Thermocoleostomius sinensis A174: one gene and its partner. The protein of the gene in region 1 interacts with the protein of each later gene in a pairwise test. Links are inferred from orthologs where the notes say so. Each region holds a gene or a part of one and is shown on either strand. Other genes may lie near its edges.

Region 1 (6,281 bases):
CCGCCTTTCTCAATCACCTTAGAACCAATGTTCGAGGTCATGATCAGCAGCGTATTCTTGAAGTCTACGGTGCGCCCCTTGGCATCGGTCAAGCGACCATCCTCCAGGATTTGCAGCAGCATATTAAAGACATCGGGGTGAGCTTTCTCAATCTCGTCGAACAAGACCACCGTATAAGGACGACGACGCACCGCTTCGGTTAACTGACCGCCTTCGTTATAGCCGACATAGCCCGGAGGAGAACCAATCAACTTGGAAACCGTATGGCGCTCCATAAATTCCGACATATCCAGGCGAATCATGGCTTCTTCTGAGCCGAAGAAGTAGGCAGCCAGAGACTTGGCCAATTCGGTTTTACCAACCCCCGTTGGTCCGGAGAAGATGAAGCTAGCGATCGGTCGGTTCGGGTTCTTCAATCCAACCCGGGCACGACGGATAGCGCGAGAAATTGCCTTAACAGCTTCTTCTTGGCCCACCATGCGCTGATGCAGCGTGTCTTCCATGTGCAACAGTTTCTCCGATTCAGATTCGGTGAGCTTGTTAACTGGAATGCCTGTCCAAGAGGCCACAATTTGAGCAATGTCTTCCTCAGAAACCACAGGCTGATCATCAGTATCTGATGTTTCCGATTTGCGATTCTTAGTAATCGCTTGAATTTCCGCTTTGATTTCCATTTCTCGATCGCGTAGCTCTCCGGCTCGATCGAAGTCCTGATTGCGAACCGCATCATCCTTGTCCTTGCGAACCTGACGCAGTTCCTTATCCAACTCCTTAGCAGCAGGCGGCAATTGAGAGTTAATCAAGCGCACCCGCGATCCAGCCTCATCGATCAGGTCAATGGCCTTATCTGGCAAATAGCGATCGGAAATATAGCGATCCGACAGCTTAGCTGCCGCTTCTAGGGCTTCATCCGAAATCTTCAGGCGGTGGTGCTGCTCATATCGGTCGCGCAGGCCATGTAGAATTTCGATCGTTTCGGTTACTGTGGGTTCGCCCACCATCACTGGCTGGAAGCGGCGTTCTAGGGCTGCATCGCGCTCGATGTGCTTGCGGTACTCATCCAATGTGGTTGCCCCAATACACTGCAACTCACCCCGCGCTAAGGCTGGCTTAAGAATGTTGGCCGCATCGATCGCCCCTTCAGCGGCTCCAGCCCCAATCAGGGTATGCACCTCATCGATCACCAAAATCACGTTTCCAGCTTGCCGGATTTCATCCATGATTTTCTTGAGTCGTTCTTCAAACTCGCCGCGATATTTGGTTCCGGCAACCAACAGACCAATATCCAGCGTAACGACTCGTTTGTCTTCCAAAATATCGGGCACATCACCGTTCGAGATGCGCTGAGCCAAGCCCTCGGCGATCGCGGTTTTACCCACACCGGGTTCACCAATCAGGACAGGGTTATTCTTAGTACGACGACCAAGGATTTGAATGACTCGTTCGATTTCTTTTTGGCGACCAACGACAGGATCGAGCTTTCCTTCAGCCGCCATCTGAGTCAGATTAGAGCCGAATTCATCCAGCGTTGGGGTTTTGGTGCGGCCTTGGCTGCCGCCCGTTGACACCTCGGCTGTCTCTCCTAGCATCCGAATGACTTGAGTCCGAACTTTGGAAAGATCTACACCCAAATTTTCCAAAACTCGGGCAGCAACCCCTTCACCTTCACGGATGAGACCTAATAGCAGGTGCTCTGTACCGATATAGTTGTGACCAAGCTGACGAGCTTCTTCTAGAGAAAGCTCTAGAACTCGCTTGGCGCGAGGAGTAAAGGGAATTTCAACCGCTACAAAACCAGACCCTCGACCAATGATTTTTTCAACCTCAATCCGAGCATCTTTAAGATTGACGCCCATGGATTTGAGAACTTTAGCGGCGACACCGGTCCCTTCCCCAATCAGACCCAAGAGGATCTGCTCCGTGCCTACGAAATTATGTCCCAGGCGACGAGCTTCTTCCTGGGCTAGCATGATCACCTTTATGGCTTTTTCTGTGAAGCGTTCAAACATGGCGTTCCTTTATCACCTGGTGCGTGCCGGTACGCTGATTTTAGCATAGGAGAATCCTCAAGCTGTTATGGACGAACAGCAAGTCAAAGGTAGGGATCACCGAAGCTCTTCGCGCGATTTTCCCTAAATTGATTGAGCCGCGTGCGAGGAGAAAACCTGGTGGGAACAGGATTTGGCGTGCATTGATGCTTGCTCAGATGAGACCGGCTCAATAGACGCCAGACCGACACCGGCGAAGGGTGTTTCCGAGGAGGTAGAAAAATTGCTCCCGAAGGGAGATTTTCATAAAAAGACGGTTACAAGTCAAGAGATAGGTCAAAAAACCATGCTTAGGAGTTTGTCATATGGCGATCGCGCCCAACCTGCCAATTGCATTGCTGCAAGCGATCGATTGCTACTCGTCGCCATTGCTGTAGGGTTTTAGAAAAGTCTGGATGCTGCAACCCACCCCGCCACAAAATCAGGGCATCTTCCCCATTGTCTTGATAATAACGCTTGCGCCGTCCTGCTGTCTCAAAGCCAAATTGTTGATAGAGGGCGATGGCCGCTTGATTAGATACTCGCACCTCCAGCGTTGCCCATCTTAATTCTCGTCGCCACGCCGAAGACAGTAGTTCAGTTAAAAGCAACTGTCCTAGCCCTTGTCGCCGATAATCTGGATGGATCAACAGCAGCGTAATATGAGCTTCATCCGCGATCGCCCAGAGACAGCCAAGTCCAAGCAGGAAGTTGGGAATTAGCGCTCCCTCATCTATTTCCTGTTCCCTATTTCCCATTCCTTGAAGAATCAACAAATCGCTGTTGGGGCTTTCCAATTCTCGACGATAACCGTCCAACGTCCATAAACCACCCAAGCAACGGCGATCGAGTTCAACCGCAGCAGACAACCGCTCAGCCGTCAGGGGTTCAATTTCAAGCCTATTCACACCGTTCGCTCACACACTCAATGCACTCATCGAAGCTACACCATCGATGGACTCGATCGATTCATTCGAAAACGTTCAACCTGAGTACAGCCCTCAATTGTACACTGGTTAAATGAATCGTTTATTGAACAAACCTCTGAAGCAGTTTACGCTTACAGGCTAAGGAACGCTGAATTTTTCAGGATAGTTTGACTTTCAAGGATATAGTGTACGAATGATAGTAACCTCTGCGACAGAGGCGGTCACTTCTGGCCGCCAATATTTGCCGACATCTTCACTAGGCTCCGCTGGCTCACCGAATCAATCTCTCCTGCCACTCACGGCGACGGTTAATAAGAACGATCATCTGGAGGTAGGAGGATGTGACGTGCCCAGTTTGGTACGCCGATTTGGCTCACCTCTCTATATCCTAGACGAGGAAACCCTGCGTAGGGCCTGCCGACAGTATCATCAAGCTTTTCAGCGCTACTATCCGGGTGAGTCGCTGGTGATTTATGCCTCCAAAGCGTGGAACTGTTTGGCAGTGTGTGCGATCGTTGCCAGCGAAGGACTGGGAATTGACGTGGTTTCAGGGGGAGAACTCTACACTGCTTTGCGCGCAGGAATGAATCCTGAAGTCATCTATTTTCATGGCAACAACAAATCGATAGACGAGCTACAGTTTGCGGTGGAAGTCGGTTGCACGATCGTCGTAGACAATTGGCTAGAGCTAGAAACGTTGGCAAGGATGCAGGATGCTCTTCAACCCCCAACCCGGATTCTGCTGCGCCTTACCCCTGGCATTGAATGCCACACGCATGACTATATTCGCACTGGACACCTAGACAGCAAGTTTGGCTTTGATCCCGATCAGCTTGAAGATGTATTTGCTTTTGTCAGCCAGCAACCTGCTCTAGAGTGTGTAGGACTTCATGCCCACATTGGCTCGCAAATTTTTGAACTGCAACCCCATCAAGACTTAACAATGGTGATGATGCAGTGGATGAGCAAGGCGGCCACGTATAATCTACCCGTGCGCGAATTAGATATTGGTGGTGGTTTGGGCATTCGCTATACCGAGCAGGATGATCCACCCAGTATTGACGAGTGGGTCCGGGTGATTTGTGAAGGGGTGGTGGCTGCTTGCGAAACCCTTCAGATGCCATTACCAAAACTGATTGCTGAGCCGGGACGATCGCTGATTGGCTCTGCTTGTGTCACTGCATACACCGTTGGCAGTCAAAAAGTAATCCCAAATCTGCGAACCTACGTTACTGTAGATGGCGGCATGTCTGATAATCCTCGCCCTATTACCTATCAGTCAATCTACCGAGCGGTTATTGCCAATCGCATGTCGGCAGAAATGACAGAAATGGTGGCAGTAGCCGGAAAACACTGTGAGTCAGGTGATATTGTCATCAAAGAAGCGCGGCTGCCTCAAACAAAATCGGGTGACACGTTGGTTGTTATGGGCACTGGTGCCTATAACTACAGCATGGCGTCCAACTATAATCGCTTGCCTCGTCCGGCAGCCGTTCTAGTGAATGCGGGTGAAGCCGACGTGATCCTGAAGCGGGAAAGTTATCAAGACTTAATTCAACATGACTGCCTACCAGAAAAACTTGTAGAGAAAGGATGAAGAATTAAGCCAGAGGGATGAAGAAGACAGCTTGCAGTGGAAGATAGATGATGAAGGGGTTCTAGGCTAGAAGAGTTTTGAGTATTGAGTGTTGAAGTTTGAACTATCTTTTTTGACCAGCAAGCTTCACGATTAAAAATGCAAGACTTTATCGATCCTTTACCTCGAATTAGTTTGGTGTTCGATAACGCTCACATAAGTCATCGGACCTCCCGGTTAAGTTTTCATCCTTCTGATATCACTTAAGCCAGAGTCGAGCAGATGGGATCTCTGTTGGAGCAATTGCTGAAAGATCTGGGTTGGACTTGGTCCTTGCCATTGCTCCGTGCGATCGATGTGGGGTTAGTCCTGCTACTCACCTACATGCTATTGGTCATTATCGGTGAGCGGCACACTCTCTGGATGGTCAGAGGGTTAATTATCCTGATGTTGTCCTCGGTCTTAAGTAGTATTTTAGGGCTAACGTTGCTGACCTTTGTTTTAGAGAAACTTGTGATTGGTTCGGCTGTGGCGATGGCCTTTATTCTTCAAGCCGAATTTCGCCGTTTGCTAGAACAACTGGGACGCGGAGAAGTGCTTCAACTTTTTCAACCTAGCCGCCGAGCAACGCCCAAACCCGATAGTGTGATTGACGAGATTGTGGACGCAGTTAAAGAACTTTCTCAAAACCGAACGGGCGCATTATTAATCTTAGAAACCGATCGCCCGGTGGATGAGCGAGATTTTTCGGTTCCTGGCGTTCGGCTAAATGCCGAAGTTTCCAAAGAGCTACTGCAAACGATCTTTCAGACCTCTACCCTGCTTCACGACGGAGCCGTTTTTATCCGTGGCTCACGGGTGATATCAGCCGGAGTGATTTTGCCAATTTCCGATCGCACGGCTTCGCGACAGTTGGGAACGCGCCACCGAGCCGCGATGGGAATTACCGAGCGAGTCGAAAATTGCGTATGCGTAGTTGTATCTGAGGAAACCGGATCAATTTCGCTGGCAGAAGGGGGCAATCTAAATCGACCCCTAACAAGCAGTAAACTGAGGGAACTATTGCGGGAACGTTTTTCCCCTTCGGTTGATCCAGAACGGGTGGCTCCTTTGCGCAGTCTTGGTCGCAAGTTGAGTGCCCGCATGATCTTGCTGTTTCCACGTCTTGTTCGTTCTAAATCATCGGCTTCTCGGGAGAAAAAATGACTGTCAACCCAACCATCCAACGAGAGTTACCTGCTGACTTGGTCCGCGATCGCCTACCCCGGCATGTAGCGGTCATTATGGACGGTAATGGTCGCTGGGCCAAACGGCAGGGCTTACCTCGGATTATGGGGCATCGGCGCGGCGTGGATACGTTGAAAGATATGCTGCGCTGTTGCAAAGATTGGGGAATTTCAGCCCTAACTGCCTATGCCTTTTCTACGGAAAACTGGGGACGACCGTTAGAAGAAGTTGATTTTCTGATGACACTGTTTGAACGCGTCCTGCGTCAAGAACTGCGAGAAATGATGGCCGAGGAGGTACAGATTCACTTTGTGGGTAATTTAGATGCACTGCCCAAATCGCTGCGAGAAGAAATTCAGCGATCGATGGCAGAAACCCGCAACAATACGGGCATTCGGTTTACCGTAGCAACCAATTACGGCGGTCGCCAGGAAATTATTCAAGCTTGCCGAGAAATTGCCACCAAGGTGCAGCAAGGGCATTTGCAACCGGAACAAATTGATGAAGCTCTATTCGAGCGCC
Region 2 (6,115 bases), 3.7 Mb from region 1 along the record:
CCCGGGGCAAGATGGAGCGGGCTGCTTAGGGGGTTGGGGGCTAGGAATCTCCCACACAACGCCACACCCAGAGGAGGCGCTGCAAGTGGTGCGCTTTTTTGCCGGGCCTCAAGGGCAAAAACTGACGGCGCTGGCTAATGGCCATTTGCCGACAATTCGATCGCTCTACAACGATCCAGAGATTGTAGCGCAATATCCCTACTATCCTGATTTGCTGGAAGTGCTAGAACGTGGCGTTTTACGTCCGCCAGTGGCGCAATATGCCCAAGCCTCGGATATTTTGCAGCGCTATCTTAGTGCAGCGTTAACGGGTCGTATGAATCCTGAAGCCGCCATGAAGTCAGCCGCTGATGAAACTCGTCGATTACTAGAGGCAGGAGCCGCCGCATCATGACAAGTACGATTCGATCTCGCGAAAAACGCACTGGATGGCTATTGTTAGCTCCGGCATTGCTGATTTTGGCAGCAGTGTATGCCTACCCCATCGCTCGATCGTTCTGGCTGAGTTTGTTCACACAGAACCTAGGAACCCAGTTGCAACCTGTGTTTAATGGCTTGGGTAACTATGGACGCATGGCTCAAGATGGGCGCTTTTGGCAGACCATCAGTAACACGATGGTGTTTACCATTTCATCGCTGGTGTTGGAATTAATCTTAGGCTTAGCCATTGCGCTGGTGTTGAATCAAGCTTTCAAAGGACGGGGAGCAGTGCGGACGATCGCCATTCTGCCCTGGGCCTTGCCAACAGCACTAATTGCCGCGACGTGGGCTTGGATTTTTAACGACCAGTTTGGTGTGGTCAATGACCTGCTACTGCGGTTGGGGGTGATTGATACTGGCATCAACTGGTTGGGCAATCCGGTTCCGGCGATGGTATCCGTCGTGATTGCCGATGTTTGGAAAACCACCTCGTTTGTGGCCATTTTGCTCTTGGCGGGCTTGCAGTCTATTTCGGGTGATCTTTATGAAGCGCATGCGATGGACGGAGCTACCCCCTGGCAGAGCTTCCGCCAAATTACCCTACCGATGCTGATGCCACAGATTTTGATTGCCACGCTGTTTCGCTTTGCCCAAGCTTTCGGCATCTTCGACTTGATTCAGGTGATGACCGGAGGGGGACCTGGTGGCGCCACGGAAACCGTTTCCATCTATGTCTACGCCACGGTGATGCGCTATCTCGACTTTGGCTATGGAGCCGCACTGGTGGTTGTCACTTTCTTGATTTTGATTGCTGTTGTGGCGTTGGCGGCTCTGTTCTTGTCTAAACTTCGTAGTGCTGCGGGAGAAAACTAGGTTATGACCACCATTACCCCTGCTGATCCACAGGTACAACCTCAATCCAAAGAGTCGAGCTTTCCCTGGCGCAAAATTCTGTTTGCGATCGCCGTTGTCGCCATTGTTATCTTCAGCCTAGCCCCCATTCTTTGGCAAGTATTGACCTCGTTCAAAACCAACGAAGACATTTCGGCGGTTCCCAATGTTTACTTTCCCACTCGGCTGACGCTGCAACATTACATTGAGATTTTTGCCCGGCGCCCCTTTCTCAACTACATGCTCAACAGTGCCTTTGTCGCCATTACTTCAACGCTGTTGTGTTTGCTGCTGGGAACCCCAGCGGCCTATGCCTTGGCGCGGTTGCGCTTGCCCGGAGAGCGAATTGTGCTGGCGATCGTGCTTGTGGTGACGTTGTTCCCATATATTCTGCTGTTTCTAGGGCTGCTGGAAATTGTTCGAGCCACTGGTCTAGCCAATAATTTCCTAGCGTTGATTGTTCCCTATACAGCAATGAACGTACCGCTGACCATATTAGTGATGCGCAGTTTCTTTCAGCAGCTTCCTCGTGACCTAGAAGACTCGGCCAAGGTCGATGGCTATACCACCTGGGGAATGTTGGCCAAGATTCTGATGCCCATGACGGTTCCAGCCTTGGTCACTACTGGTATTCTCACCTTTATTGCCGCCTGGAATGAATTTTTGTTTGCGCTTACCTTCATCACCCGCGAGTCGATGAAGACCATTCCTGTCGCTGTGGCTCAACTCAGCGGCAGTAGCGTCTTTGAGATTCCCTATGGTGCTCAGGCAGCGGCTACGGTGGTTGGGACAATTCCGCTGGTGATTCTCGTTCTCCTCTTCCAACGCCGTATTGTGCAAGGTCTGACTTCCGGCGCGGTGAAAGGATAAGTCAAGAGAGAAAGGATAAAAATCAAGAAGTGAGTTTGATACTTTAGCCTTTTGCTTTCCTACTGCCCCCAGTCTCTAATTCCCAACTCCCAGTTCCTAATCCCTAACCCCTTAATAGAACTATGGCCAAACTTGAACTGATTCACCTCAATAAAACCTATTCACCCAAGATTATTCCCGTTAAGGATGTTAGCCTTAGCGTGGACGACGGTGAATTTTTGACGTTGCTGGGACCTTCTGGATGTGGTAAATCTACCATTCTGCGGCTGATTGCCGGGCTGGAACAACCCACCCATGGCGAAATTCGGATTAATGGTCGTGATGTCACCAATGCTCCGCCGGGCGATCGCAATATTGCGATGGTGTTCCAAAGCTACGCGCTCTATCCGCACATGTCGGTATATGACAACATTGCGTCTGGGCTAAAGCTGAAAAAAGTGCCATCCGAAGAAATTCGAGTCCGCATTGAGCAGGTGAGCGATTTCTTGGGACTAGGTAGCCTGATGCAACGCAAGCCCGGTCAGCTTTCCGGAGGACAACGACAGCGAGTCGCGTTGGGACGGGCGTTGGTACGGCAACCAGATGTGTTTTTGTTAGATGAACCGTTAAGCAACCTAGATGCCCTACTGCGGGAACAAGTTCGGGCGGAACTGAAACAAATTTTTGAGACTCAAAACACGCCTGTTGTCTATGTAACGCACGATCAAACCGAAGCAATGACCCTGTCTACGAAAGTTGCGGTGCTCTATAATGGCGATTTGCAACAACTAGATTCGCCTCGGCGGATTTACACCCATCCTGCGAACCGATTTGTGGCGGGGTTTGTAGGTAGCCCCCAAATGAACTTGTTGGATCTGAGGTGCGACGGCCGGTTTGCGATTTTGGGGAATTATAAGATTCCCTTACCGAACGGACTACAGTCGCCGGGGCATATTGTGTTGGGAATTCGACCGGAGCATGTACGGCTCGCCGATGCGAGTGATAGCCATCCGATCGCTGCAAAGGTCATCTTAAAAGAAAACCTAGGAATGAGTGATTTGATTAGCACTCGTGTGGATGGAGCCGAGAACTTGTTGCTGCGGGCCTTATTGCCCAGCGATCGTCCTTGGCAAGAAGAATCTATCAAACTAACGTTGCCATTAGACGCCATTCATTGGTTCCATCCCGATACGGGCGAACGGTTAAACAGTGAGAACCTACAGGTGGTTCGATAGAACCGCTCGACATCCTCTGGCGAGAAGGCTGCGATCGCTCAGAGGATTAGAGTTCAGAGGGTTCAACATCGTCTGAAGTTGAGGACGCTTGCCCTCCAGTTGTTGGTAGCTCCAGGCAATAACCAGCACCATACACGGTTTTGATGTAACGAGGATGACGAGGATCAGGTTCTAGCTTGGTGCGTAGATGACGAACGTGTACGCGAATGGTTTCAATGTCGTCATTGGGATCGTATCCCCATACCTCTTTGAGAATCTCACTTGGCGATACGGTTTGTCCGTGGCGCTGAAGCAAACAGTGTAACAGTTCAAACTCTAAATGCGTCAGTTTAACAGTGTGATCAAACCAAATGGCTTCAAGCCGCTCCGGCACGAGGGTGAGTGGCCCGAAGTTGAGAATTTCGGTATGTTTCGCCGCTTGAGGAATGCGATCGGTTCGCCGCAGTAACGCCCGCACCCGCGCTAACATTTCCTCAATCTCGAAGGGTTTAGTCAAGTAATCATCAGCCCCAGCATTAAAGCCTTCGACTTTATCTTGAGTTTGCCCCAGCGCCGTCAACATCAACACTGGAATATCGGCCGTGCGATCGTCTCGGCGAAGACGCTGACACACCGTAAAACCATCTACCTTCGGCAGCATTAAGTCCAACATAATTAGATCAGGAATTAGCTGGAGTGCTAAAGCCTGACCTTTAATACCATCTGGCGCTTGGCTCACGTCATACCCAGCCATCTCTAGGTTGACCGCGACCAATTCCGAAATTGCAGGATCATCATCGATGACAAGTATACGAGGCATTTCTACAGGTATTGCGTTGTTTTCATGGATAATGGCTAGCCATTAGGAATCTGTATCGGAATAAAAAGATTCCTGTACAGATTATAAGCAAGGATTCTAAATTCTTTCTAAGCATGTCAAATCTATCAATTTATGTAGAAGATTTAACACTGCTTTTATGCCGATCGGCTGCCAGACCTGCAACTAGCAAATTGCCAAAATATCTGAGCAATATTCCTTGACCATGGGCGATCGAGCGCCTGTGTTCGTCCACAACACTGGGAAAAAGCTGTCGTCTAAGGTAGAACTGTTAGCACAACGGTAGCGGCTGAAAATATAACCCACCCCTGTCCCTGGGGGTTGAAAGCAAGCATTGACCGGCAAGGTGCTGATGGCAAAACTGCGCCGCCATTGATTGGTTGTATTGCATCCAGACCCATGCCACAGGTCGCCATGCAGAAATACACAGCCGCCAGCCGGTAATTCGATTGGCACAATGGTAGAGCGATCGATTTTGGCATCCCGTGCGGCTTGCCACAGTGGTTGGCGATAATCTCCTTCGGGCGCATGCACAAAGCGAAACTGATCGGAGCCAGGCCAGTGATGCGATCCGGGAACAACTTCTAAGGTACCCATTTGTGCCGTGATGGAGTTGAGGGCAATCCAACAGGTGACAATGGCCGCCGGATCAATGCAACTAACGTAGGTAGAGTTGCGATGAAATGCGACTTCGGGTGCGTTGGGCGGCTTTAGCCAACAGCTATCCATCGCCAAGCGTGCGCCAGACCAGCCTGCCAGGGTTGCATTCAGTCGCGCCACCTCAGCCGACAACGACAAACTGGCCACGGTTCGATCGCAGCGCCACAGTCCAACCATCTGCCGCGTTGCATGGGGACGGCTTAGTCCGGGGCGTCCGTGCCATTCATCCGGATAAATGCCTGTTTCTAAGCGGGTAGCAAATAGGGGATCAAGCCGATCGTCAATGTGCTTCACCACCTCAAGGGGCAAAAACCGATCGAGGATGAGAAATCCTTGCTGGCGAAACTGAAGAATTTGCGCCTCGCTGAATTCAATAGGTTGATAGCGCATGATTCTGTGACTCCCCGATTATCCAAGCCTGCTCTCGATCGTCCTCGTCTAAGTCATTTTCCTGTAAACAATAATTCTGTAAGAAGGGCGTGCGGTAGCCATCTTGTTGCCAAGCGATTGGAAAAAAGCTTTCATCCATTGTGTCATCGCCAAAGCGTTTGTAGCGCCCTGGCAAATAGCCACCAGGAACATAAGTGCCAGTAGACTTAAACCGCGCCGTTGAGGGAATATGCGAAATGACCAAACTGCGACGGAGGAAATTGGGCTTGAGGTTTTTACCAGAGCCGTGCCACATGTGCCCATGATGAAAGGCACAGTCCCCTGGATTCAGCGATAATTGCAGAACAGTAGGGGTTTCAATCCCAGCCCGCTTAGCGGCTTGTTCCATCTCGCTGCGATAGCCCCTACTAGTGGCATGAAATTCTGCAACGGTTTGCGATAACGTCCAGCGGTGGGAACCAGGAACATATTCGATCGTGCTGGCTCCAGGCATGGCGGGGCTGAGAGCCAACCAACAAATCACCAAGTCCTGGGGTGTGTGATAGTGGCAGTACATCGAGTCTTGATGATGCGTTGTTTCGGATGCGCCATAGGGTTTCATCCATAGGCTATCGGTTAAGACTCGCGTTCCGCTCCAGCCGCCCAAGCTGGCGCTGATTTCAGCCAACTCGGCTGAAAATACTACCGACGCAAAAGCCCGATCGCTTTTCCAGACATTGCTCATTTGTCCAGATGCTCCCGGTAGTCCCAACCGTGGGTTCCAATACCACTCGTCTGGATAAACACCCGTTTCAAAGTTGCCTGCAAACAGCGATTCCACTCGATCGGCTAAGCGTTGCATCCGCGCCGGATT

Evidence for each region.
Region 2: the proteins of lysA (region 1) and OXH18_RS17675 interact in binary tests that used the Escherichia coli proteins (3 or more experiments, as listed by UniProt). The link is inferred for Thermocoleostomius sinensis A174 from one-to-one orthologs.

What each region holds. Positions count from the first base shown.
Region 1 is NZ_CP113797.1:406,519-412,799, forward strand. The notes cover bases 2,368-5,351. They hold lysA (diaminopimelate decarboxylase), read left to right. Parts: upstream 2,368-3,149; coding sequence 3,150-4,553; downstream 4,554-5,351. Other genes in these bases: rimI (ribosomal protein S18-alanine N-acetyltransferase), read right to left, coding at 2,368-2,935; cdaA (diadenylate cyclase CdaA), read left to right, coding at 4,815-5,351. Also shown: OXH18_RS01660 (ATP-dependent Clp protease ATP-binding subunit), read right to left, coding at 1-2,009; more of rimI, read right to left, coding at 2,339-2,367; more of cdaA, read left to right, coding at 5,352-5,738; OXH18_RS01680 (isoprenyl transferase), read left to right, coding at 5,735-6,281. UniProt on the Escherichia coli protein: Specifically catalyzes the decarboxylation of meso-diaminopimelate (meso-DAP) to L-lysine. Is not active against the DD- or LL-isomers of diaminopimelate.
Region 2 is NZ_CP113797.1:4,070,218-4,076,332, forward strand. Bases 2,319-5,136 are described here. They hold OXH18_RS17675 (response regulator transcription factor), read right to left. Parts: upstream 4,195-5,136; coding sequence 3,442-4,194; downstream 2,319-3,441. Other genes in these bases: OXH18_RS17670 (ABC transporter ATP-binding protein), read left to right, coding at 2,319-3,395; OXH18_RS17680 (phytanoyl-CoA dioxygenase family protein), read right to left, coding at 4,378-5,136. Outside these bases: OXH18_RS17655 (ABC transporter substrate-binding protein), read left to right, coding at 1-394; OXH18_RS17660 (carbohydrate ABC transporter permease), read left to right, coding at 391-1,293; OXH18_RS17665 (carbohydrate ABC transporter permease), read left to right, coding at 1,297-2,181; more of OXH18_RS17670, read left to right, coding at 2,304-2,318; more of OXH18_RS17680, read right to left, coding at 5,137-5,262; OXH18_RS17685 (phytanoyl-CoA dioxygenase family protein), read right to left, coding at 5,243-6,115. UniProt on the Escherichia coli protein: Response regulator member of the two-component regulatory system CpxA/CpxR which responds to envelope stress response by activating expression of downstream genes including cpxP, degP, dsbA and ppiA.